Regions from separate parts of the Streptomyces sp. NPDC127108 genome, predicted to be linked through region 1. Evidence: riboswitches for the same ligand, from Rfam matches in the RefSeq annotation. Region 1 holds a riboswitch; each other region holds the start of a gene.

Region 1 (5,033 bases):
GGTCGTGGTAGATCGCGATCGGGTTCTCGCCGAAGCCCCGCGGCGGCTGGATGAGGATGAGCAGGTTCCCGCGGCGCAGGGCGGCCAGGACGATGTCGCCCTCCGGGTTGCGGGAGCGATCGACGAACATCTCGCCGGGCGCGGCACCCCAGTGCTCCTCGACGGACGCGCGGAGCTCGGCGGGAAGCGTGGCGTACCAGCGGCGGTAGTCGGCCGCCGGGATCCGGACCGGGTTCCGGGCCAGCTGCTCCTCGGTGAGCCACTCCTGGTCGTGGCCGCCCGCCTCGATCAGGGCGCGGATCAGTTCGTCGCCGTCACCGGACACGAGGCCGGGCACCTCCTCGGTGCCGAAGTCGTAGCCCTCGCCCTGGAGTCGGCGCAGCAGCGCCACGGCGCTGGCGGGGGTGTCGAGGCCGACCGCGTTGCCGATCCGGGAGTGCTTCGTCGGATACGCGGACAGGACCAGCGCGATCCGCTTGTCGGCGGCCGGGATGTGGCGCAGCCGCGCGTGCCGTACGGCGACGCCCGCCACGCGCGCCGCGCGCTCGTCGTCGGCGACGTAGGCGGGAAGTCCGTCCTCGTCGATCTCCTTGAACGAGAACGGCACGGTGATCAGACGGCCGTCGAACTCGGGGACCGCGATCTGGCTGGCGGCGTCCAGCGGGGAGACGCCCTCGTCGTTGCCTTCCCAGTCGGTGCGCGAGCTGGTGAGGCAGAGGGCCTGGAGGATGGGTACGTCGAGGCCGCTGAGGGCTCCGGCGTCCCAGGACTCGTCGTCGCCGCCCGCCGAGGCCTCGGCGGGCCGCGTGCCGCCTGCCGCGAGGACCGTGGTCACGATGGCGTCGGCGGCGCCCAGCGCGTCGACGAGTTCGGGTTCGGGGGTGCGCAGCGAGGCGACGTACAGCGGCAGCGGGCGGGCGCCCGCGTCCTCGATCGCGCGGCACAGGGACTCGATGAACGCGGTGTTGCCGCTCATGTGGTGGGCGCGGTAGTAGAGCACCGCGACGGTCGGTCCCTCGACCTGACGGCCGGTACGCTCCAGCGGTCCCCAGGACGGTGCGGGAGCGGGCGGTTCGAAGCCGTGGCCGGTGAGCAGGACGGTGTCGGAGAGGAACCTGGCCAGTTGCTCCAGGTTGCCGGGGCCGCCGTGCGCCAGATAGGCGTGGGCCTCGGCGGCGATGCCGATGGGGACGGTCGACGCTGCCATCAGCTGGGCGTCGGGGGCCTGTTCGCCGGTGAGGACGACGACGGGGCGCCCGGTCGCGAGGACTTGGTCGAGGCCGTCCTGCCAGGCGCGCACACCGCCGAGGAGACGCACGACGACCAGGTCGGCGCCGTCGAGGAGTTGCGGAAGGTCCTGCAGCGGAAGCCGGGAGGGGTTCGCGTAGCGGTAGGCGACCGGCCCGCTTGCGGCACGGGCGCTGAGCAGGTCGGTGTCGGACGTCGACAGGAGCACGATCATGCGGCGTCGGGCCTTCCTCGGGGTGTCCACGCCCCGGGTGGTGTCGCAGTGGGTCTCCCCTGCTCGAACGAGGCCGAGGGTGCGGGGAAGGGAGTTCCTGACTCGCCCTGCCGGTACGACCGGGCTCACAGTGGCGGGACCGCGCCGGAATCACACCGGGCTTCCTCCCCTTGTCGCCGTCTTTGGCGACCACGGGCCGTACGGCCCGTCGGTAGGCATAGTAAGGGGCACCTGGCTGCCAGGGGCCTACGGACCTGTGGTGACGGGTCGCTATGCTCGCCGCCATGCTCCCATCGGCCATCCCGCCCCCAGTCCCGGGGGACGCGTCTGCCCGGGACCGCGGTGATGCCTGCCCCGGAACGCTGCGGCTGCACCGGGCGGACGACGGGGCACTGGCACGTGTCCGGGTACCCGGCGGTGTGCTCACCGTGGCGCAGGCGGACGCCCTCCAGGAGGCGGCCGGGCGGCTGGGGGACGGTGAGCTGCATCTCACTTCGCGCGGCAACGTCCAGCTCCGCGGCCTTGGTCCGGACTGCGGGGGCGAACTGGCCCGGCTCCTTGGCGATTCCGGGCTGTTGCCCTCGGCACGTCACGAGCGGGCCCGGAACATCGTGGCCTCCCCTCTGTCCGGGCTCGACGGCCGGGGGGAGAGGGACATCCGTGGCTGGCTGCTCGCCCTGGACCGACTGCTGTGCGACAGCGACGCGGCCGCCGGGCTGTCCGGCCGGTTCCTGTTCGCGCTCGACGACGGCCGCGGCGACGTGGACGCGCTCGGCGCCGACGTGACCCTGCTGGCACGCGGCGACGATCACGCGCTCCTGCGGATCGGTGCCGCAAAGGGCGCGGTTCTGATCCCTGGCGCGCAAGCGCCACAAGCCGCCCTGAGCGCCGCCGAGACCTTCCTGGAGGAGGCAGCCGACTCGGGCGCCTGGCGGGTGGCGGACCTGCCCGGCGACGCCGACTCCCTCCTCGGCACGGTCGTCGGACGCCTGCGGCAGGCCGGGCTCGACACCACCGTGACCGCGGGCCCGGCCCGCCCACAGGGCTCGGGCGCTCCCGCCCTCGGCGTGGTGTCCGGCCCGCCGGACGAGGCCGCGCTGTCCGTCGGGCTGCCCTTGGGACGCGTCAGCACGGCACAGTGGCAGACCCTGACGGCCACCGCTCGCCACCAGGGAAGCGGCGAGCTGCGGCTGACCCCGTGGCGCGGGGTCGTCGTCCCCGGAGTCGGGCAACGGCAGGCCGCGGACCTCCTGGACGCGCTGTGCGCCGTCGGCCTGATCGGCGGCCCCTACTCGCCCTGGACCGGCGTGGGAGCCTGTATCGGCCGGCCCGGCTGTGGGCGGTCGCTGGCCGATGTGCGGGCCGAGGCGACGGCCGCGTTGGGTGCCGTGGGGGCGCTGCCCGTGTACTGGTCCGGGTGCGAGCGCCGGTGCGGGCACCCCCGCGGTGAGTGGGTCGACGTGGTCGCCACTCCCGACGGGCACCGGATCTCCCTCACGCGGGACGGGGAACGCCACGGCCCGGTGGACGTCCCGGGTGGCTCCCGCGCACTGGCCGCCGCGGTGGCCACGGCCCGCCGCTGACACCGTATGAACGACATCGCGACACCTGACTGTTCCATGCCCTATCAAGAGAGCGAACGCACCGTGCACGAGTACGAGAAGGACGGACCGGCGATCTACCGCCAGTCCTTCGCCACGATCCGCGCGGAGGCGGACCTGGCGGACCTGCCCGCCGACGTGAGTCAGGTCGCGGTCCGGATGATCCACGCCTGCGGCATGGTCGACCTCGTACGCGACCTCGCTTTCACGCCGGACGTGGTGGCCCGTGCCCGCGAGGCACTGCGCGCGGGCGCACCCATCCTGTGCGACGTGGCCATGGTCGCCAGCGGCGTCACCCGCAAGCGGCTGCCCGCGGACAACGACGTGGTGTGCACGCTGTCCGACCCGACGGTGCCCGCCCTCGCGGCCGAGCTCGGCACCACCCGCAGCGCCGCCGCCCTCGAACTGTGGCGCGACCGGATGGAGGGTGCGGTCGTCGCCGTCGGCAACGCGCCCACCGCCCTGTTCCGCCTGCTCGAAATGATCGAGGAGGGCGCCCCGCGTCCCGCCGCCGTCATCGGCGTACCGGTCGGATTCGTCGGTGCCGCGGAGTCCAAGGACGCCCTGGCCGCGCACCCGTCCGGCCTGGAGCATCTGATCGTGCGGGGCCGCAGGGGCGGAAGCGCCATCGCGGCGGCCGCCCTCAACGCGATCGCCAGTGAGGAAGAGTGAGCGTGAGCGAGCACAAGACGGGTCGCCTGTACGGGGTCGGGCTCGGCCCCGGCGATCCGAGCCTGATGACCCTGCGCGCGGTGGAGATCATCGCCGAGGCCGACGTCGTCGCCTATCACAGCGCCCGGCACGGACGGTCCATCGCGCGGTCCATCGCGGCGAAGCACATCCGCGCCGACCACATCGAAGAGGCCCTGGTCTACCCCGTCACGACGGAGACCACGGACCACCCCGGCGGCTACCGGGGCGCCATGGAGGACTTCTACGCCGAGGCGGCCGCCCGCCTGGCCGCGCACCTCGACGCCGGCCGCACGGTCGCGGTACTGGCCGAGGGCGACCCGCTCTTCTACGGCTCGTACATGCACATGCACAAGCGCCTCGCCGATCGCTACCGCACCGAAGTGGTCCCCGGAGTCACCTCCGTCAGCGCCGCGGCCGCCCGGCTCGGCACCCCGCTCGCCGAGGGCGAGGAGGTGCTGACCATCCTGCCCGGCACCCTGCCTGAGGAGGAGCTGACCGCTCGCCTCGCCGCCACCGACGCCGCCGTGGTGATGAAGCTGGGCCGTACCTTCCCCTCGGTGCGCCGTGCCTTCGACGCGTCCGGACGGCTGCCCGAGGCCCACTACGTCGAGCGCGCCACCATGACCGGCGAGCGCGTCGACGAGCTGGCCGCGGTCGACGCCGGTTCCGTGCCGTACTTCGCGGTCGCGGTCCTGCCCAGCAGGATCGGCGCACCGCGGCCCGAACGCGCCCCGGACACCGGCGAGGTGGCCGTGGTCGGCACCGGACCCGCCGGGCCGCTGTGGCTCACGCCCGAGACGCGCGGGGTGCTGGCCGCCGCCGACGACCTGGTCGGCTACACCACCTACCTGGACCGGGTGCCGGTCCGCCCGGGGCAGGTGCGCCACGGCTCCGACAACAAGGTCGAGTCGGAGCGCGCCGAGTTCGCCCTGGACCTGGCCCGGCGCGGCCGACGCGTCGCCGTGGTCTCCGGCGGCGATCCGGGCGTCTTCGCCATGGCGACGGCCGTCCTGGAGGTGGCGTCGCAGGAGGAGTACGCGGACCTGCCGGTGCGGGTGCTGCCCGGGGTGACCGCGGCCAACGCGGCCGCCGCCCGCGCGGGCGCGCCGCTGGGCCACGACTACGCCGCGATATCGCTCTCGGACCGGCTCAAGCCGTGGGAGGTCATCGCGGAACGGCTGCGGGCGGCCGCCTCGGCGGACCTGGTGCTCGCGCTGTACAACCCCGGTTCCCGCAGCCGGACCTGGCAGGTCGGCAAGGCTCGCGAAGTGCTTCTG
Region 2 (5,033 bases), on a different contig from region 1:
TCGAGGACTTCCTGCGCACCACCGAACTGCGGGACATCGTCCGCGCCGCGGGCGGACTGCCGCTCGCCTACCTGGTCAATGCCCCCTGGGGCAGCTATGTCCTGACGGTCCCCGCCGACGGGTCCGCCGTGCGGGCGGTGACCGTCCCCGAGGTCACCAGCATCACCGTGACCCGGCTCCTGATGATGGACCTGGACAACCCGGACGACGACACCCCGGGCCTGTGGCTCGTTCAGCAGGCCCCGCGGCTGACCTACCGCCGCAGGCTCCCGGAGGCCCTGGACCGCCTCCTCGCCCTGGAGCCGCTCGTGCGGCCTCTGGCGCGGCTCCTCGCCGAGGACCCACGGGGCGAGGCCGTCGTGGTGCCGACCGGCCTCCTGGGACTCGTACCGCTGCACGCCGTGCCGCTCGGGTCCGGCACGGACGAGGTGCTCGACGACGTCGGCACCCTGACCGTCTCCCCGTCCGCGAGCGTCTACGCGGCCACCCGCGCCCGCTCCGGACGCCCGCCGGAGGGGCCGCCGCACCTGGTGGCCGTCACCGACCCCGACGGTTCACTGCCGGGCAGCCGGACCGAACTCGCCGAGATCCGCGCCCTGTTCGCGTCCTGGGGCGAGGCGAGCTGCGCGGTGGGGGACGAGGCCACCGTCGACTGGGTGCTCTCGCACCTCGCCGAGGCCTCGTACCTGCACCTGAGCTGTCACGGGAGCGCCGGGTTCGAGGGCGGCTCGCTCGCGCTCGCCGACGGCAGGCTCGACATGGACGCGCTCGTCCGGCACCAACTGCCCGGCTGCCGCCTTACGGTGGCCAGCGCCTGCCAGTCCGGCCACTACGCGATCCTCGACGCCCCCGACGAGTTCCTCGGCCTCCCGGCCGGGTTCCTCCAGGCGGGGGCGGCCTGCGCGGTGACCAGCCTGTGGCTCGTGGACGACCTCGCGACCGCCGTGCTGATGACCCGGTTCTACGAACGCCTCGCAAGCAGCGAGGCCCCGGTGCCGGCGCTTCGCCGTGCGCGCCGCTGGCTGCGTCGGCTGACGTGGGACGACCTCACCCGGTACACGGACTCCCACCCCCATCTGGCGGCCCTGATCGAGCCCTACGCCGCGCGGGCGGAGGGCGGCGAGCGCCCCTTCGCGTCCGCCGTGCACTGGGGCGCGTTCACGGCATGGGGGTCCTGAGGGGCGGACCGGCCACGGGAGTCCTGAGGGATTGGCGAAGCCGGAGCGCGCGGACGGTCAGAGGCGCCGCGTCGGCCCGTACGGATCGAGGGTGTAGTCGACGACCCGGTCGCCGGGGGACTGCGGGGCTCTGACCTGCATGAGCGTGTAGCGTCCTCCGGTCAGGCCGGTGAGGATCACCGTCGCCGGGTACGCGGCCTCCCGGCCGTTCGCGCACGTGGGCTCGCAGACGCGCTCCCACCCCTGGCCGGTGCCGCGAGCGGTGGGCTCGCCCCAGTCCGACCACTTCAGCTTCTTCAGCCCGATCCCGCCGTCGCCGCACGCCAGGACGAACATGGCGGGTCTGGACAGCGGCTTGCCCCCACAGGTGACGATCGCCGCGGGGCGCGTGCTGGGCCGGGCCTCGGCCGTCGTCGGCACCCGGGGCGAGGGCTCGGCGGCCTCCGAGGGTTCGGGGGCGGGCGGCGTGGCCGATGCCCCGGCCGATTGCCGAGGCCGCTCCGAGGCCGGGACGGTGGCCGACTCCTGGACCGTGGGGGTGGCTCGCGGCGGCCGGGAAGTGGTGTCCGTGTCGCTGTCGCCCCCGGGGTCGAAGAGGAGGGTGACGAGGACGGCCCCCACGGTCGCCGCGACGAGCGCTCCCACGGCGAGCGGCCACTTCCGGGGGGACGGGGCGGAATCGGACGGCGGGGCGGGGTGCCCCGGACCGGCCGGGGACTCCGTCGCGGGGGCCGCGGCCTCCTGTTCGGCTTCCCTGCGGGCCAGCTCCTCCCGGAGCCGGGCGATCTCGGCCTGTTGCGCGGCGATCAGCTCGTGCACTTCCAGGGGCCAGGGGCGCGCCGCCGGGGTGAGCTGCCCGAGGCCGTCGAGGAGCTGGGCCGGGGTCGGCCGGTCGTTCGGGTCCTTGGCCAGGCAGCGGGCGACGACGGGGCGGATCCTGGCCGGGAGCCCGCTGAGGTCGGGCTCCGTGTGCACCACGTTGTACAGGGTCTGCGGGACGGAGGGGCCGACGAACGGGCAGGTGCCCGTGCAGGCCATGACCAGCACCGTGCCCAGGGAGAACACATCGCCGGCCGGGCCGGGCGGCAGCCCCTCGGCCTGCTCCGGGGACATGAAGCCGGGGGAGCCGACCAGCCAGCCCGAACGGGTGAGTTCCGTGGTGCCCTCGCCGTCGGTCGCCCGCGCGACGCCGAAGTCGATGACCCGCGGGCCGTCGTCGGCGAGGAGCACGTTGGACGGTTTGAGGTCCCGGTGCACCAGGCCCGCCCGGTGGATGTCGCGCAGGGCGGAGGCCAGCCCCACGGCCATGCGCAGCACTGCCTCCTCCGGCAGGGTGCCGACGGCCGTCACCGCTTCCTGGAGGGAGGGGCCCGGCACGAACTCCGACGTCAGCCACGGTTCCGGCGCGTCGGCGTCGGCGTCGATCACCGCCGAGGTGTACGCCCCGGACACCTTGCGGGAGGCGTCCACCTCGCGGCGGAACCGGGCCCGGAAACCGTCGTCCTCGACGAGTTCCTGGTGCACCTGCTTCAGCGCCACGAGGGTGCCGTCCGGCGCGCTGCCGAGCAGTACGCGTCCCATACCGCCCCGGCCCAGCTCCGCGATGGTCCGGTACTGCCCGACTTCCTCCGGGTCCGTCGTTCCCAGTCGTTCCACTGTGTCCCCCGCATCCGAGTCCCGTGGCAGGAACGAGTCTGCGCGTGTCATGTACACGAAACAAGGGGGCGCGTCGGCGGGTCGCGCGCGGAGGTGGCGGACCGTCAGATGATGACGGAACCCTGCCGGTCGCGCAGTCGGGTGTGGACTTACTAGGACGTCCAAGTATATGTTCGTGGACAAGCCCGCGGTGCAGGGAAGCCGGTGTGAATCCGGCACGGTCCCGCCACTGTGACCGGGGAGTGCGTTCTCGCGTGAGACAACGCCACTGACGGAGAAGTCCGTTGGGAAGGCGGGAGAACGGGCGCTGATCCGGGAGTCAGGATACCGGCCGTGGGGTGTTCCGTGTTGTCCACGAGGATGGAGCAGACACGCATGGCCCCGGTGTGCACCCACGACCCTGGTGATCCGGCGATGCGAGCGACAACCCCCGCTGTCTGACGGCCCCCGGCCGTTCGCGTCCCCTTCTTCCGTCCGTCGATCCGGCATGCCCGCGCACGCCGCCGACGGCCGGTCGGACGCGCCCGTCCCCGGATCCCACCTGACGAAAGAGCAGGCCCCCATGGTCCGTGAACTGACCCACTTCATCGGCGGCAAGCACATCCCGGGAACATCGGGCGCGCTGGCCGACGTGTACGACCCGAACACCGGCGAGATACAGGCCCGCGTCCCGCTCGCGAACCGCGCGGAGACCGAGGCGGCCATCACCGACGCGGCCGAGGCGCAGCGCGAGTGGGGCGAGTGGAACCCGCAGCGCCGCGCCCGCGTCCTGCTGCGGTTCCTGCGGATCGTCGAGGGCGAACGCGAGTCGCTGGCCCGGATGTTGTCGGCCGAGCACGGCAAGACCGTCGCCGACGCGCACGGCGACCTCCAGCGCGGCCTCGAGGTCGTGGAGTTCGCCGCGGGCATCCCGCACCTGCTCAAGGGCGAGTTCACCGACAACGCCGGGACCGGCATCGACGTGCACTCGCTGCGCCGCCCCATCGGCGTCGTCGCGGGCATCACGCCGTTCAACTTCCCCGCGATGATCCCCCTGTGGAAGGCCGCGCCCGCCATCGCCTGCGGCAACTCCTTCATCCTCAAGCCGTCCGAGCGCGACCCGTCCGTGCCGTTGCGCCTCGCCGAGCTCTTCCTCGAGGCGGGCCTGCCGCCGGGCGTCCTGAACGTCGTCAACGGCGGCAAGGAATCCGTCGACACCCTCCTGGAGGACCCGCGCGTCGAGGCGCTCGGCTTCGTCGGCTCCACGCCGATCGCCGCGCACATCTACGCCACCGCCGCCGCCCACGGCAAGCGCGCCCAGTGCTTCGGCGGCGCCAAGAACCACATGATCGTGATGCCGGACGCGGACCTCGACCAGGCCGTGGACGCGCTGATCGGCGCCGGTTACGGCTCGGCGGGCGAGCGCTGCATGGCGATCTCCGTGGCCGTGCCGGTCGGCGAGGCCACCGCCGACGCCCTGGTGGCCCGCCTCAAGGACCGCATCGGCGCGCTGCGGATCGGCCGCTCCGACGACCCCGAGGCCGACTTCGGCCCCCTGGTGAGCCGCGACGCCCTCGACCGCGTCCGCTCCTACGTCGACCTCGGCGTCGAGGAGGGCGCCGAACTCGTCGTCGACGGCCGGGACTTCAAGCTGCCCGGGCACGAGGGCGGCTTCTTCGCGGGCGCCTCGCTCTTCGACCGCGTCACCCCGGACATGCGGATCTACCAGGAGGAGATCTTCGGCCCGGTCCTGTCCGTCGTCCGCGCCGCCGACTACGAGGAAGCGCTGCGGCTGCCCACCGAGCACCCCTACGGCAACGGCGTCGCGCTCTTCACCCGCGACGGCGACACCGCCCGCGACTTCACCCGCCGCGTCGACACCGGCATGGTCGGCGTCAACGTCCCCATCCCGGTACCCGTCGCGTACCACACCTTCGGCGGCTGGAAGCGCTCCGGCTTCGGCGACCTCAACCAGCACGGACCGGACTCCATCCGCTTCTACACCCGCACCAAGACCGTCACCTCGCGCTGGCCCTCCGGGGCCAAGGAGGGCGCGAGCTTCACCATCCCGACGATGGGGTGACCGCCGTGACCAGCTCACTGCTCACCGAGGACCAGCTCGCCATCGTCGAGACCACCCTCGACTTCGCCCAGGAGCACCTCGCCCCGCACGCCCTCTCCTGGGACCAGGAGAAGCACTTCCCGGTGGAGGTGCTGCGC
Region 3 (5,033 bases), on a different contig from region 1:
CCCCCGGCGCCCCCCCGGGCCCCCCCGGGGGGCCCGGCCGCCGATCCCCTGGACGGCGGCGAGCCCGTCCCCGCCGAACCCACCGCCCCCTCCTCCCACATCCACGACCTCTTCAGAGAGGGGATGAAAGATCCGGCGTTCGCCCGCGAGCTGAACAGCCTCCTCGACAGCGAGCACCAGCGGAGCCTGCACGCACAGGAGCAGCAGACACGGAGCTTCCTGGCGAAGGCGGGCTGTGTGTCGGTGTGTCTCGCCGTGGTCGTCGTGGCGCTCGTGCCGGCCGGGATCGTCGCCCAGGGCGTCGTCGCGCACCACGACATCAACCCCTGGCACTTCGTCGTCGCCCTGACGGGCGGCTGCGGGCTGCTGACTGCCGCGGTGGGCTGGCTCGTACGGAGTCTGCGCCGCGGCCGCCGTCCGGAATCGGCCGCTACGACCGGCGCCGGCCCTCCGGCTGACGGAGCGTCCGCAGGCGGTCCCGCTCCGCGTGCCGGCGCGGGATGAGCGGCGTGAGTCCCCACACGGCCCCGGCCCCCGCCGCCACGACCGCGGCCGTGGCCAGCCAGACCACGAGCCGGAGCTGGAGCCCCTCCACAAGAAGGGAGGCGAGAGCGCCCGTGACGACCGCGACGACACCGCTGAGCGCGCAGTACAGCACGAAGACGAGGCGCCGGGCGGGCCCTGCGGTATGCCTGCTCAGCGGCAGCTGCCTGCTCTCAACCCCCATGGTCTCCAGCCTTTCGTGCGCACGCTGGGACAGCTCACTTCCCCCCGACTCTCCCCGAGGCCACCCCCCTGACAAACGCGCGCCACGCCGTCGGCGTCACGTTCATGTGCCCTTCATCGCGGTGATTCGAGTCACGGACCCACACCTCGTCGTTCGGGTGGGCGACTTCCACACATTCGCCGCCCGCCTGAGAGCTGTAACTGCTCGTGAACCACTGCACTGCCGGTAAGTACTCGTCGGCCACACCGCCCCCTTGCCCGCTGCCGTCACGAGAGTCGGACGGTGCCGGGGCCCGGCGGCAGTCGACCGCGCCCTGCCGGGTTCGCGTTCCGCGTCGCTCTCCTGCTGTCATGTTCAAGCTTACGGAGAGTGGTTGCGCCCGCCTAGCCGTAAACCGGCCCTGGGCGCAGGTCCATGTGGACCTCCGCACACACTCCCGTCGCAGGTCAACAGCGAGTTGACGGGCGTCGCGGGCCATGGTGGACTGCCGGAGCCATTTACGGCGGCAGGAGAGGAAGCCGGTGCGAATCCGGCGCGGTCCCGCCACTGTCACCGGGTGATCCGACGATCCCCGGGAGCCAGGAACTCTCGCCGCCGGTCTCGTCGAACCAGGGCGCGGAAACCCTGAGTGAGGACATATCGCCATGCGCGGCCGCCCGTTGCCGTCCCCTGCTCCGCCCGGGGCCCCGTCGCGGCCGAGAGCCCTCCGCCGCGTGTCGGCGGGCTGACCCCCATGTGTGCCGATCGCGACTTCGCGTACGGCGCCGCCGCCGGACTCCTCGGTGACCTGCTGCTCGGCGATCCTCGCCGGGGGCATCCGGTCGCCGCGTTCGGGCGTGCGGCGGGGGCCGTCGAGCGGGTGCTGTGGCGTGACCACCGCGGGTGGGGCGCGCTGCACACCCTGGTGTGCGCCGGAGGCGCCGTCGGCGCCGGTGTGCTCGCCTCCTTCGCCGTACGCCGCTCGCGTGCCGCTTCCGTCGGGCTGACCGCCGCCGCGACCTGGGCCGTCGTCGGCGGGACCTCGCTGGGGCGGGAGGCCCGCGCCATCGGGGGCGCGCTCGCCGCGGGGGACGTGGACGTCGCCCGGGAGCGGTTGCCTCATCTGTGCGGGCGTGATCCCGAGGCGCTGGACGCCGACGGGATCGCCCGTGCCGTCGTGGAGTCCGTCGCCGAGAACACGTCCGACGCCGTCGTGGGGGCGTTGGTGTGGGGGGCCGTGGGGGGTGTGCCGGGGCTGCTCGGGTTCCGGGCCGTCAACACGCTCGACGCGATGGTCGGGCACAGGTCCCCGCGCCATCTCCGGTACGGGTGGGCTTCCGCGCGGCTCGACGATGTCGCCGGGTGGCCCGGGGCTCGGCTCACCGCCGCGCTCGCCGTCGTCGCCGGAGGGTCCCCCCGGGGGGCGGTGCGGGCCTGGCGTGCCGATGCGTCGAAGCATCCCAGCCCCAACGCGGGGGTCGTCGAGGCCTCGTTCGCGGGGGCGTTGGGGGTGCGGCTCGGGGGCACGCTGGCCTACGCGGGGCGCGTTGAGCATCGACCTGTCCTCAACGGTGGGGGGCGGGCAGTTGCCGTGGGGGACATCGAGCGGGCCGTGAAGTTGTCCCGGCGGGTGGGGTGGCTTGCCCTGGGTGTTGCGGTGGCTGTCGACCTTGCACGGGGTGCACGTACGACACAGCGCAAAGGGCAAAAGCAATGGCAGGCACAGCGGCTCGGGGGTGGGGCATGAGCGGTGGGCTGTTGGTTGCCGGGACCACTTCTGACGCTGGGAAGAGTGTCGTCACCGCTGGGATCTGTCGGTGGTTGGCGCGCAAGGGCGTGTCCGTCGCGCCGTTCAAGGCGCAGAACATGTCGCTGAACTCGTTCGTCACGCGTGAAGGAGCCGAGATCGGGCGGGCGCAGGCCATGCAGGCGCAGGCCGCGCGGGTGGAGCCCAGTGCGCTGATGAATCCCGTGCTGCTCAAGCCGGGGAGCGACCGGTCGAGTCAGGTCGTGCTCATGGGCAAGCCGGTGGGCGAGATGAGTGCCCGGGGCTATCACGGGGGTCGCCAAGAGGCGCTGCTCGACACCGTCGTGGGATGCCTGGAGCAGCTTCGGGGCACGTATGACGCCGTGATCTGCGAAGGGGCGGGGAGTCCCGCCGAGATCAACCTCCGGCGCACCGACATCGTGAACATGGGGATCGCCCGTGCTGCCCGCTTCCCCGTCGTGGTGGTCGGGGACATCGACCGCGGGGGTGTGTTCGCCTCGTTCTTCGGGACCGTCGCCCTGCTCGCTCCCGAGGACCAGGCGCTCGTCGCGGGCTTCCTCGTCAACAAGTTCCGCGGGGACGTGTCGCTGCTCGAACCCGGGCTCGACATGCTGCGCGACCTCACCGGGCGGAACACCTTCGGCGTGCTGCCGTTCCGGCACGGGCTCGGCATCGACGAGGAGGACGGGCTGCGCGTCTCGCTGCGCGGAGCGGTGCGGGAGTCCTTCGTGGCGGCGCCCGTCGGCGAGGACGTGCTGCGCGTCGCCGTGTGCGCGGTGCCGCTGATGTCCAACTTCACCGACGTGGACGCGCTCGCCGCCGAACCCGGCGTCGTGGTGCGGTTCGTGGACCGGGCCGAGGAACTCGTCGACGCGGACCTCGTCGTCGTACCGGGCACGCGCGGCACCGTGCGCGCCCTTCAGTGGCTGCGCGAGCGAGGGCTCGCGGAGGCGCTCGCGCGGCGGGCCGCCGAGGGGCGGCCCGTCCTCGGGATCTGCGGCGGCTTCCAGGCGCTCGGGGAGCGGATCGAGGACGACGTCGAGTCGCGGGCCGGGACCGTGGACGGGCTCGGACTGCTGCCCGTGCGCGTCACGTTCCGGCGTGAGAAGACCCTGGCACGGCCCGTCGGAGAGGCCCTCGGCGAGCACGTCGAGGGGTACGAGATCCATCACGGCGTCGCCAAAGTGCTGGGCGGGGAACCCTTCCTGGACGGGTGCAGGGTGGGGGCCGTGTGGGGCACCCACTGGCACGGATCGCTGGAGAGCGACGCGTTCCGGCGCCGCTTCCTCGGCGAGGTCGCGCGCGCCGCGGGCCGCCGGTTCGTGCCCGCGCCCGACACCTGCTTCGCCGCCCTGCGCGAGGAACAGCTCGACCTCCTCGGCGACCTCGTCGAACAACACGCGGACACCGACGCACTGCTGCGCCTGATCGAGACCGGCGCTCCGCCCGGCCTCCCCTTCGTCGCACCGGGGGCACCCTCATGACCGTCCTGCTGCTGTCCACCGCCGACACGGACCTGCTCGCGGCCCGCGCCTCCGCCGCGCCCTACCGCATCGCCAACCCGACCCGCGTCGACGTGCGCGAGGAACTGCCCGCGCTCCTGGACGGCGCGGACATCGCCGTCGTACGCCTCCTCGGTGGCAAGCGCGCCTGGGAGGACGGGCTCGCCGCGCTGAAGGCGGCCGGGATCCCGACCGTGCTGCTCGGCGGCGAGTCCGTGCCGGACGCCGAGCTGATGGCCGACTCGTCGGTGCCCGCCGGTGTCGTCGCGGAGGCGCTGCGCTATCTCGTCGAGGGCGGCCCCGCCAACTTCGTGGAGCTGGAGCGGTTCCTGTCGGACACGGTGCTCCTGACCGGCCGCGGTTTCGCCGAGCCGCGGAAGATGCCCGAGTACGGGGTGCACGGGGAGCGCGCGCACGTCGAGGGGCGCCCGACCGTGGGCGTGCTCTTCTACCGCGCGCACCAGCTGTCGGGGAACACCGCGTTCGTCGACACCCTCTGCGACGCCGTCGAGGCCAAGGGCGCCAACGCCCTCGCCGTGTACTGCGGTTCGCTGCGCGGCGCCGACCCCGGCCTGTACGAGATCCTCGGGCGCGCCGACGTCCTCATCGCCACCGTCCTCGCCGCCGGCGGCACCCACGCGTCCGGCGCCAGCGCGGGCGGCGACCAGGAGGCCTGGGACATCGGCGCCCTCGCCGACCTCGACATCCCGGTCCTGCAGGGCCTGTGCCTCACCTCGTCGCGCGCCGCCTGGCAGGACTCCGACGCCGCCCTCTCCCCCATGGACGCCGCCATGCAGGTGGCGATCCCCGAGTTCGACGGCCGCGTCATCACCGTGCCGTTCAGCTTCAAGGAGCAGGGCCCCGACGACGTCCCGGTCTACGTCGCCGACCCCGAGCGGGCCGCCCGCGTCGCCGGAATCGCCGTACGCCACGGGCAGTTGAGGCACAAGCCGAACGCGGACAAGAAGCTCGGCCTGGTCTTCACCGCCTACCCGACCAAGCACAGCCGCGTCGGCAACGCCGTCGGCCTCGACACCCCCGCGTCGGCCGTGCGCGT
Region 4 (5,033 bases), on a different contig from region 1:
CTGCTGCTACGGCTCGGACACCTTGTCGAACACTTTCTGACGCCGTTTCAGAACTGATACCAGTTCTAGTTATAGTGGGCAATGGCCGCGCGCCCGCCCCGAGTCGGGCTCGGCAGAGGCGGCGGGGCTAGGCACCCGGCGGCGAGGGGGAGCGAATGGCGCAGGCGAGCGAGGCGCACGTGATCGCACATGGCGGTGGCGTGTGGAGCATTCGGGTGCCCATCCCCGACAACCCTCTCGGGCACACCCTCGTGTATCTCATGGACACCGATCGCGGGCCCGTCCTGATCGACACCGGCTGGGACGATCCGGGATCGTGGGACACGCTCGTCGCGGGGATCGCCGCGTGCGGGGCCGACGTCGGGGACGTGCACGGGGTGCTGATCACGCACCACCACCCCGATCACCACGGGCTCTCCGCCAAGGTGCGGGAGGCGTCGGGGGCGTGGATCGCCATGCACGACGCCGACGCGGACGTCGTCCGGCGCACCCGCGAGCACGCGCCCGCCCGCTGGTACGGGTACATGGCGGACAAGCTCACCGCCGCCGGCGCCCCCGCCGAGCACGTGGCCCCGCTGCTCGCCGCCCGGGACGCGGGCCGCACCCCGAGGCTCCCCGGCCTCGCCCCCGCCCTGCCCGACCGGTCCATCACCCCCGGCGAGCTCGTCCCCCTCGCGGGGCGCGCGCTGCGGGCGATCTGGACCCCGGGGCACACCCCCGGCCACGTCTGTCTGCACCTGGAGGAGGCCCATCCGGCCGGACTGCACGGACACGGCCGCCTCTTCTCCGGCGACCACCTGCTGCCCGGCATCACCCCGCACATCGGCCTCTACGAGGACCCCGACGACTCCACGGTCACCGATCCTCTCGGCGACTACCTGGACTCCCTGGAGCGGGTCGAGCGGCTCGGCGTCGCCGAGGTGCTGCCCGCCCACCAGCACGCCTTCGCCGAAGCCCGGCCGCGCGTACAGGAGTTGATCCGGCACCACGAGGACCGCCTCAGCCACCTGCGCACCCTGCTCACCGAGCCCCGCACCCCCTGGCAGCTCGCCGAGCACATGGAGTGGAACCGGCCCTGGGCCGACATCCCCTACGGCTCACGGAACATCGCGGTGTCGGAGGCCGAGGCGCATCTGCGGCGCCTGGTGAAGCTGGGGCGTGCGGAGGCCGTGCCGGGGAGCGATCCGGTGACGTACGTGGCGTGCGGGGCGTAGCGGCACGCGGCCGTCACCAGCCCTCGTCCCCCCGCAGCACCGCGTCCGCGCCCCCGTCGATGAACACCACCTGGCCGGTGACGTGGGTGTTCTCCGGCGCGATCAGGTGGTCGACGAGCGGGGCGACCTGTTCGGGGTCGGCGTAGCCGTGCAGGGGCATCGGGACGCCCGCGTCGGCGGCGGCGCGGAGTTCGGGGTCCTCCAGCATGGCGCGGCTGAGCGGGGTGCGGATGATGCCGGGGGCGATGACGTTGAGGGGGATCCCGGCGCCCGCCCAGGCGTCGGTGACCGCGGCCCGGCGCACCCAGCGGACAAGGGCGCGCTTCGCGGAGGCGTACACGAGCCGGCCCTCGCCGCGGTCGACGGCGGCCCGCGCGGCGGACACGGCGGCCTCCTCCTCGTCCGCGAGGACGGCGGCGACGATCGCCGGGTCGGTCTCGTGGACGGCGGCGACCGACGACACGGCGAGCGCACGCGGGTCGCGGCCCGCGGCGAGCAGCGGCCGCAGGCCCGCGAGCGTGGCGATGGCGCCGAAGCCGTTGACCCGCACGGTGACGGGGTCGAACGCGGCGACCCCCGCGCACGCCACGACCGCGTCAAGCCGCCCGCCGCCCAGCTCGGCGGCGCCGTCGGCGAGCAGCGCCCGCCCGTCGGCGGTCGCCAGGTCGACCTGGATGTCGACGCCGTCGGTGTCCTTGATGTCGGCGCCGAGGACCCGGTGGCCCCGTCCTGTGAGGCGGCGCGCGACGGCCCGGCCGATGCCGGACGCGGCGCCGGTCACAAGGCAGACACGGGCACCGTCACGCCCGCAGGGACCAGAGGTTCGCGCTGTCGCAGTGCCCGCCATGCGTGCTCCCCCTCAACTCCCTCAACCCGAGGCCCAGGCCAACGTAACGCCGCCCCGGCTGCCCCTGCCAGACCGCGCCCGGGGGCACGCCCCTGGCCGGGGCGCGCGCCGGAGCGGGGACGGCGGGCGGCCGTGCCGGGCCCCGGGCGGCGGGCTACGGGCCGGTAGAGTGGGCGGGTCGTCTCATGCGCGTACGAGGGGAAGCCGGTGGAAGTCCGGCGCTGACCCGCAGCCGTGATGCCACGAGGATTCCGTCGTGGCAAGCCGGAATGCCTCGCCCGCCGCATGACCGGCTCGCGTCATCGGATCGTGCCGATGGCCGGCACCGTCGAGGTATACGGAGCCGGAGCCGCCCGGTGCCCCTCCGTGCCGTGCCGCCCGGCCCCCCGCAGGGAGAGGCACCCGCCGCATCATGAACGTTCGCCGCAGCGCAGCTGCCCTGGCCGTGGCCGTCGTCGCCCTCGGCACCGCCGCCGCCCCGGCCGCCTTCGCCGACGACGCCTCGCCGTCCCCCAAGGGGCCGCTGCCGTCCGGCCTGTACGGCAAGAAGGACCCGCAGTTCGACGGCGTGTTCCGGCAGTCGTACGCCCTGCTCGCGCAGAAGACGGTGGGCGTCACCCCGGCCGCGAAGGCCGTGGACTGGCTCACCGGCCAGCAGTGCGCGAGCGGCGGCTACGCGGCGTACCGCGCGGACACGAGCGAGCCCTGCACCTCCAAGACGCAGGTCGACTCGAACTCCACCGCCGCCGCGATCCAGGCGCTGCACGCCGTCGGCAACGAGTCGAACACGGTGAAGAAGAGCCTGGACTGGCTGAAGTCCGTGCAGAACCAGGACGGCGGCTGGGGCTACAACCCGGGCCTGCCCAGCGACGCCAACTCCACCGGCATCGTCGTCGGCGCCTTCGCCGCCGTCGGTGAGAAGCCCGCCTCCGTGAAGTCCCAGAAGGGCAAGTCGCCGCTCGACGCGCTGACGAAGCTCGCCATGGACTGCGGCAAGGACGGCGGCGCGTTCGGCCTCGCCGACGCCAAGTCCGGCAAGCTCGCCCCGAACGCCGACGCGACCGCGGCCGGTGTGCTCGGCGCCCTCGGCCAGGGCCTGGTGCCCGCGAAGGGCAAGGAGGCCGACTCCGCGCCGAAGTGCGCGAAGCCCGGCACGGCCGAGCAGGCCGCCGACAACGGCACCGGCTACCTCCTGAACACCCTCGCCAAGACCGGCCACCTCACCTCCGCCATGCCCGGCGCGAAGGACCAGCCGGACGTCGGCAACACCGCCGACGCGGTGGTCGCGCTCGCCGCGGCGGGCCAGCGGGAGCAGGCCGAGAAGTCCGGCGAGTGGCTGTCGGAGAACTCCGCCGCCTGGGCCAAGGACAGCGGCCCCGCCGCCTACGCCCAGCTGGTCTTCGCCGCCCTCGCCGCGGACATGGACGTGCGCGACTTCGGCGGCGCCGACCTCGTCAAGCAGCTCAACGCGCAGGGCCCGACGCCGAAGGCGGTCAGCGAGGTCACCGTGGGCGCCAAGGAGAAGGACGAGAAGGACGACGACGGCTCGGGCGTCAGCGTCTGGTGGATCGTCGGCGTCGGCCTGGTCGCGGGCGCGGGCATCGGCTTCCTGCTCAGCGGCCGCAAGAAGAAGAACCAGCTGTGAGCCGGCGCCACCCGGGGCGCGGCCGCCTCACGGTGGCCGCCCTGCTCACCGCGCTGCTCGTCCTGCCCGCCGCGCTCCTCGCCGGGGGCCCCGCCCACGCCGCCGACTACCGCTACTGGTCTTTCTGGCAGCGCGGCGAGGGCAGCAGCGACGGCGCGTGGGTGTACGCGACACAGGGGCCCTCCATCGCCCGGCCCGACGACGGCGACGTCGAGGGCTTCCGGTTCGCCGTGTCCGCCAACTCCGGCAGCGCCGAGAAGCCGCGCGGCGCCGCCGACTTCGACACGATCTGCGCGGACACGCCCGCGAAGGACGGCCAGAAGCGCCTCGCCCTCGTCATCGACTTCGGCACGCCGGACGACGCCCCGGGCGGCGAGCGGCCGCCGAAGAGGCGTACGGCGTGCGCGCGGGTCGACTCCGACGGGACCACCGCCGACGCGCTCGCCGCCGTCGCCGAGCCGCTGCGCTACAACAGCTCCGCGCTGCTGTGCGCCATCGCCGACTACCCGAAGCAGGGCTGCGGCGAACAGGTCTCCGGCAAGGAGTCCGGGGGCAAGGGCGACAAGGGCGAGTCGGCCCAGGGCGACGGGGGCGGCGGGGACGACGGCGGTCCCTCCGTCGGCCTGCTCGCCGGGGTCGCGGCGATCGCCGCGCTCGGTGCCGCCGCCGTCTGGCAGGCCCGCCGCCGCCGTGGCTGACACGGCCCCCGACCGGCCCGTCCCGCGGCGGCGCCTCGCGCCCCGGGCACACCGCTCCAACGCGCTGCACCCGGGCGCCTGGTGGCTGTGGGCGCTCGGCCTCGCCACGGCCGCTTCGCGTACCACCAATCCGCTCCTGATCGGGCTGCTCATCGGTGTCGCCGGGTACGTCGTCGCGGCCCGGCGCACGTCCGCGCCGTGGGCCCGCTCCTACGGCGCGTTCGTGAAGATCGCCCTCGTCGTCATCGGCATCCGGCTGGTCTTCGCGATCGTCCTCGGCTCGCCGATCCCCGGCACGCACCTCATCGTGACGCTGCCCGAGGTGCCGCTGCCGGACTGGGCGCAGGGCGTGCGCATCGGCGGCCGGGTCACCGCGGAGGGCATCGTCTTCGCGCTGTACGACGGGGTGCGCCTGGCGGGCCTGCTGATCTGCGTGGGCGCCGCCAACGCCCTCGCCAGCCCGGCCCGCCTCCTCAAGTCCCTTCCGGGGGCCCTCTACGAGGTCGGGGTGGCCGTCGTCGTCGCGATGACGTTCGCGCCGAACCTGATCGGCGACGTCCAGCGCCTGCGTGCCGCGCGCCGCCTGCGGGGCCGCCCGGACAAGGGCGTACGGGGACTGCTCCAGGTCG

The links. A riboswitch is a leader RNA that binds a small molecule or an ion and turns the genes downstream of it on or off. The one in region 1 is predicted to bind cobalamin.
Region 2: another riboswitch for cobalamin. It lies ahead of ACFVHO_RS24480 (CoA-acylating methylmalonate-semialdehyde dehydrogenase); the one in region 1 lies ahead of cobN (cobaltochelatase subunit CobN).
Region 3: another riboswitch for cobalamin. It lies ahead of ACFVHO_RS35160 (cobalamin biosynthesis protein); the one in region 1 lies ahead of cobN (cobaltochelatase subunit CobN).
Region 4: another riboswitch for cobalamin. It lies ahead of ACFVHO_RS36995 (prenyltransferase/squalene oxidase repeat-containing protein); the one in region 1 lies ahead of cobN (cobaltochelatase subunit CobN).

What each region holds. Positions count from the first base shown of each region.
Region 1 is NZ_JBHXTE010000015.1:38,302-43,334, forward strand. It holds gene cobN (cobaltochelatase subunit CobN) at 1-1,462, opposite strand, end outside; cobalamin riboswitch at 1,530-1,671, opposite strand; gene ACFVHO_RS14700 (precorrin-3B synthase) at 1,735-3,045, shown strand; gene ACFVHO_RS14705 (precorrin-8X methylmutase) at 3,109-3,735, shown strand; gene ACFVHO_RS14710 (precorrin-2 C(20)-methyltransferase) at 3,732-5,033, shown strand, end outside.
Region 2 is NZ_JBHXTE010000029.1:46,550-51,582, reverse strand. It holds gene ACFVHO_RS24490 (CHAT domain-containing protein) at 1-1,178, shown strand, start outside; gene ACFVHO_RS24485 (protein kinase) at 1,236-2,834, opposite strand; cobalamin riboswitch at 3,006-3,185, shown strand; gene ACFVHO_RS24480 (CoA-acylating methylmalonate-semialdehyde dehydrogenase) at 3,397-4,896, shown strand; gene ACFVHO_RS24475 (acyl-CoA dehydrogenase family protein) at 4,902-5,033, shown strand, end outside.
Region 3 is NZ_JBHXTE010000057.1:2,682-7,714, reverse strand. It holds gene ACFVHO_RS35170 (hypothetical protein) at 124-504, shown strand; gene ACFVHO_RS35165 (DUF397 domain-containing protein) at 762-1,079, opposite strand; cobalamin riboswitch at 1,199-1,338, shown strand; gene ACFVHO_RS35160 (cobalamin biosynthesis protein) at 1,461-2,453, shown strand; gene ACFVHO_RS35155 (cobyric acid synthase) at 2,450-3,958, shown strand; gene cobN (cobaltochelatase subunit CobN) at 3,955-5,033, shown strand, end outside.
Region 4 is NZ_JBHXTE010000064.1:41,442-46,474, forward strand. It holds gene ACFVHO_RS36985 (MBL fold metallo-hydrolase) at 156-1,214, shown strand; gene ACFVHO_RS36990 (SDR family oxidoreductase) at 1,228-1,995, opposite strand; cobalamin riboswitch at 2,220-2,358, shown strand; gene ACFVHO_RS36995 (prenyltransferase/squalene oxidase repeat-containing protein) at 2,474-3,706, shown strand; gene ACFVHO_RS37000 (SCO2322 family protein) at 3,703-4,404, shown strand; gene ACFVHO_RS37005 (energy-coupling factor transporter transmembrane component T) at 4,397-5,033, shown strand, end outside.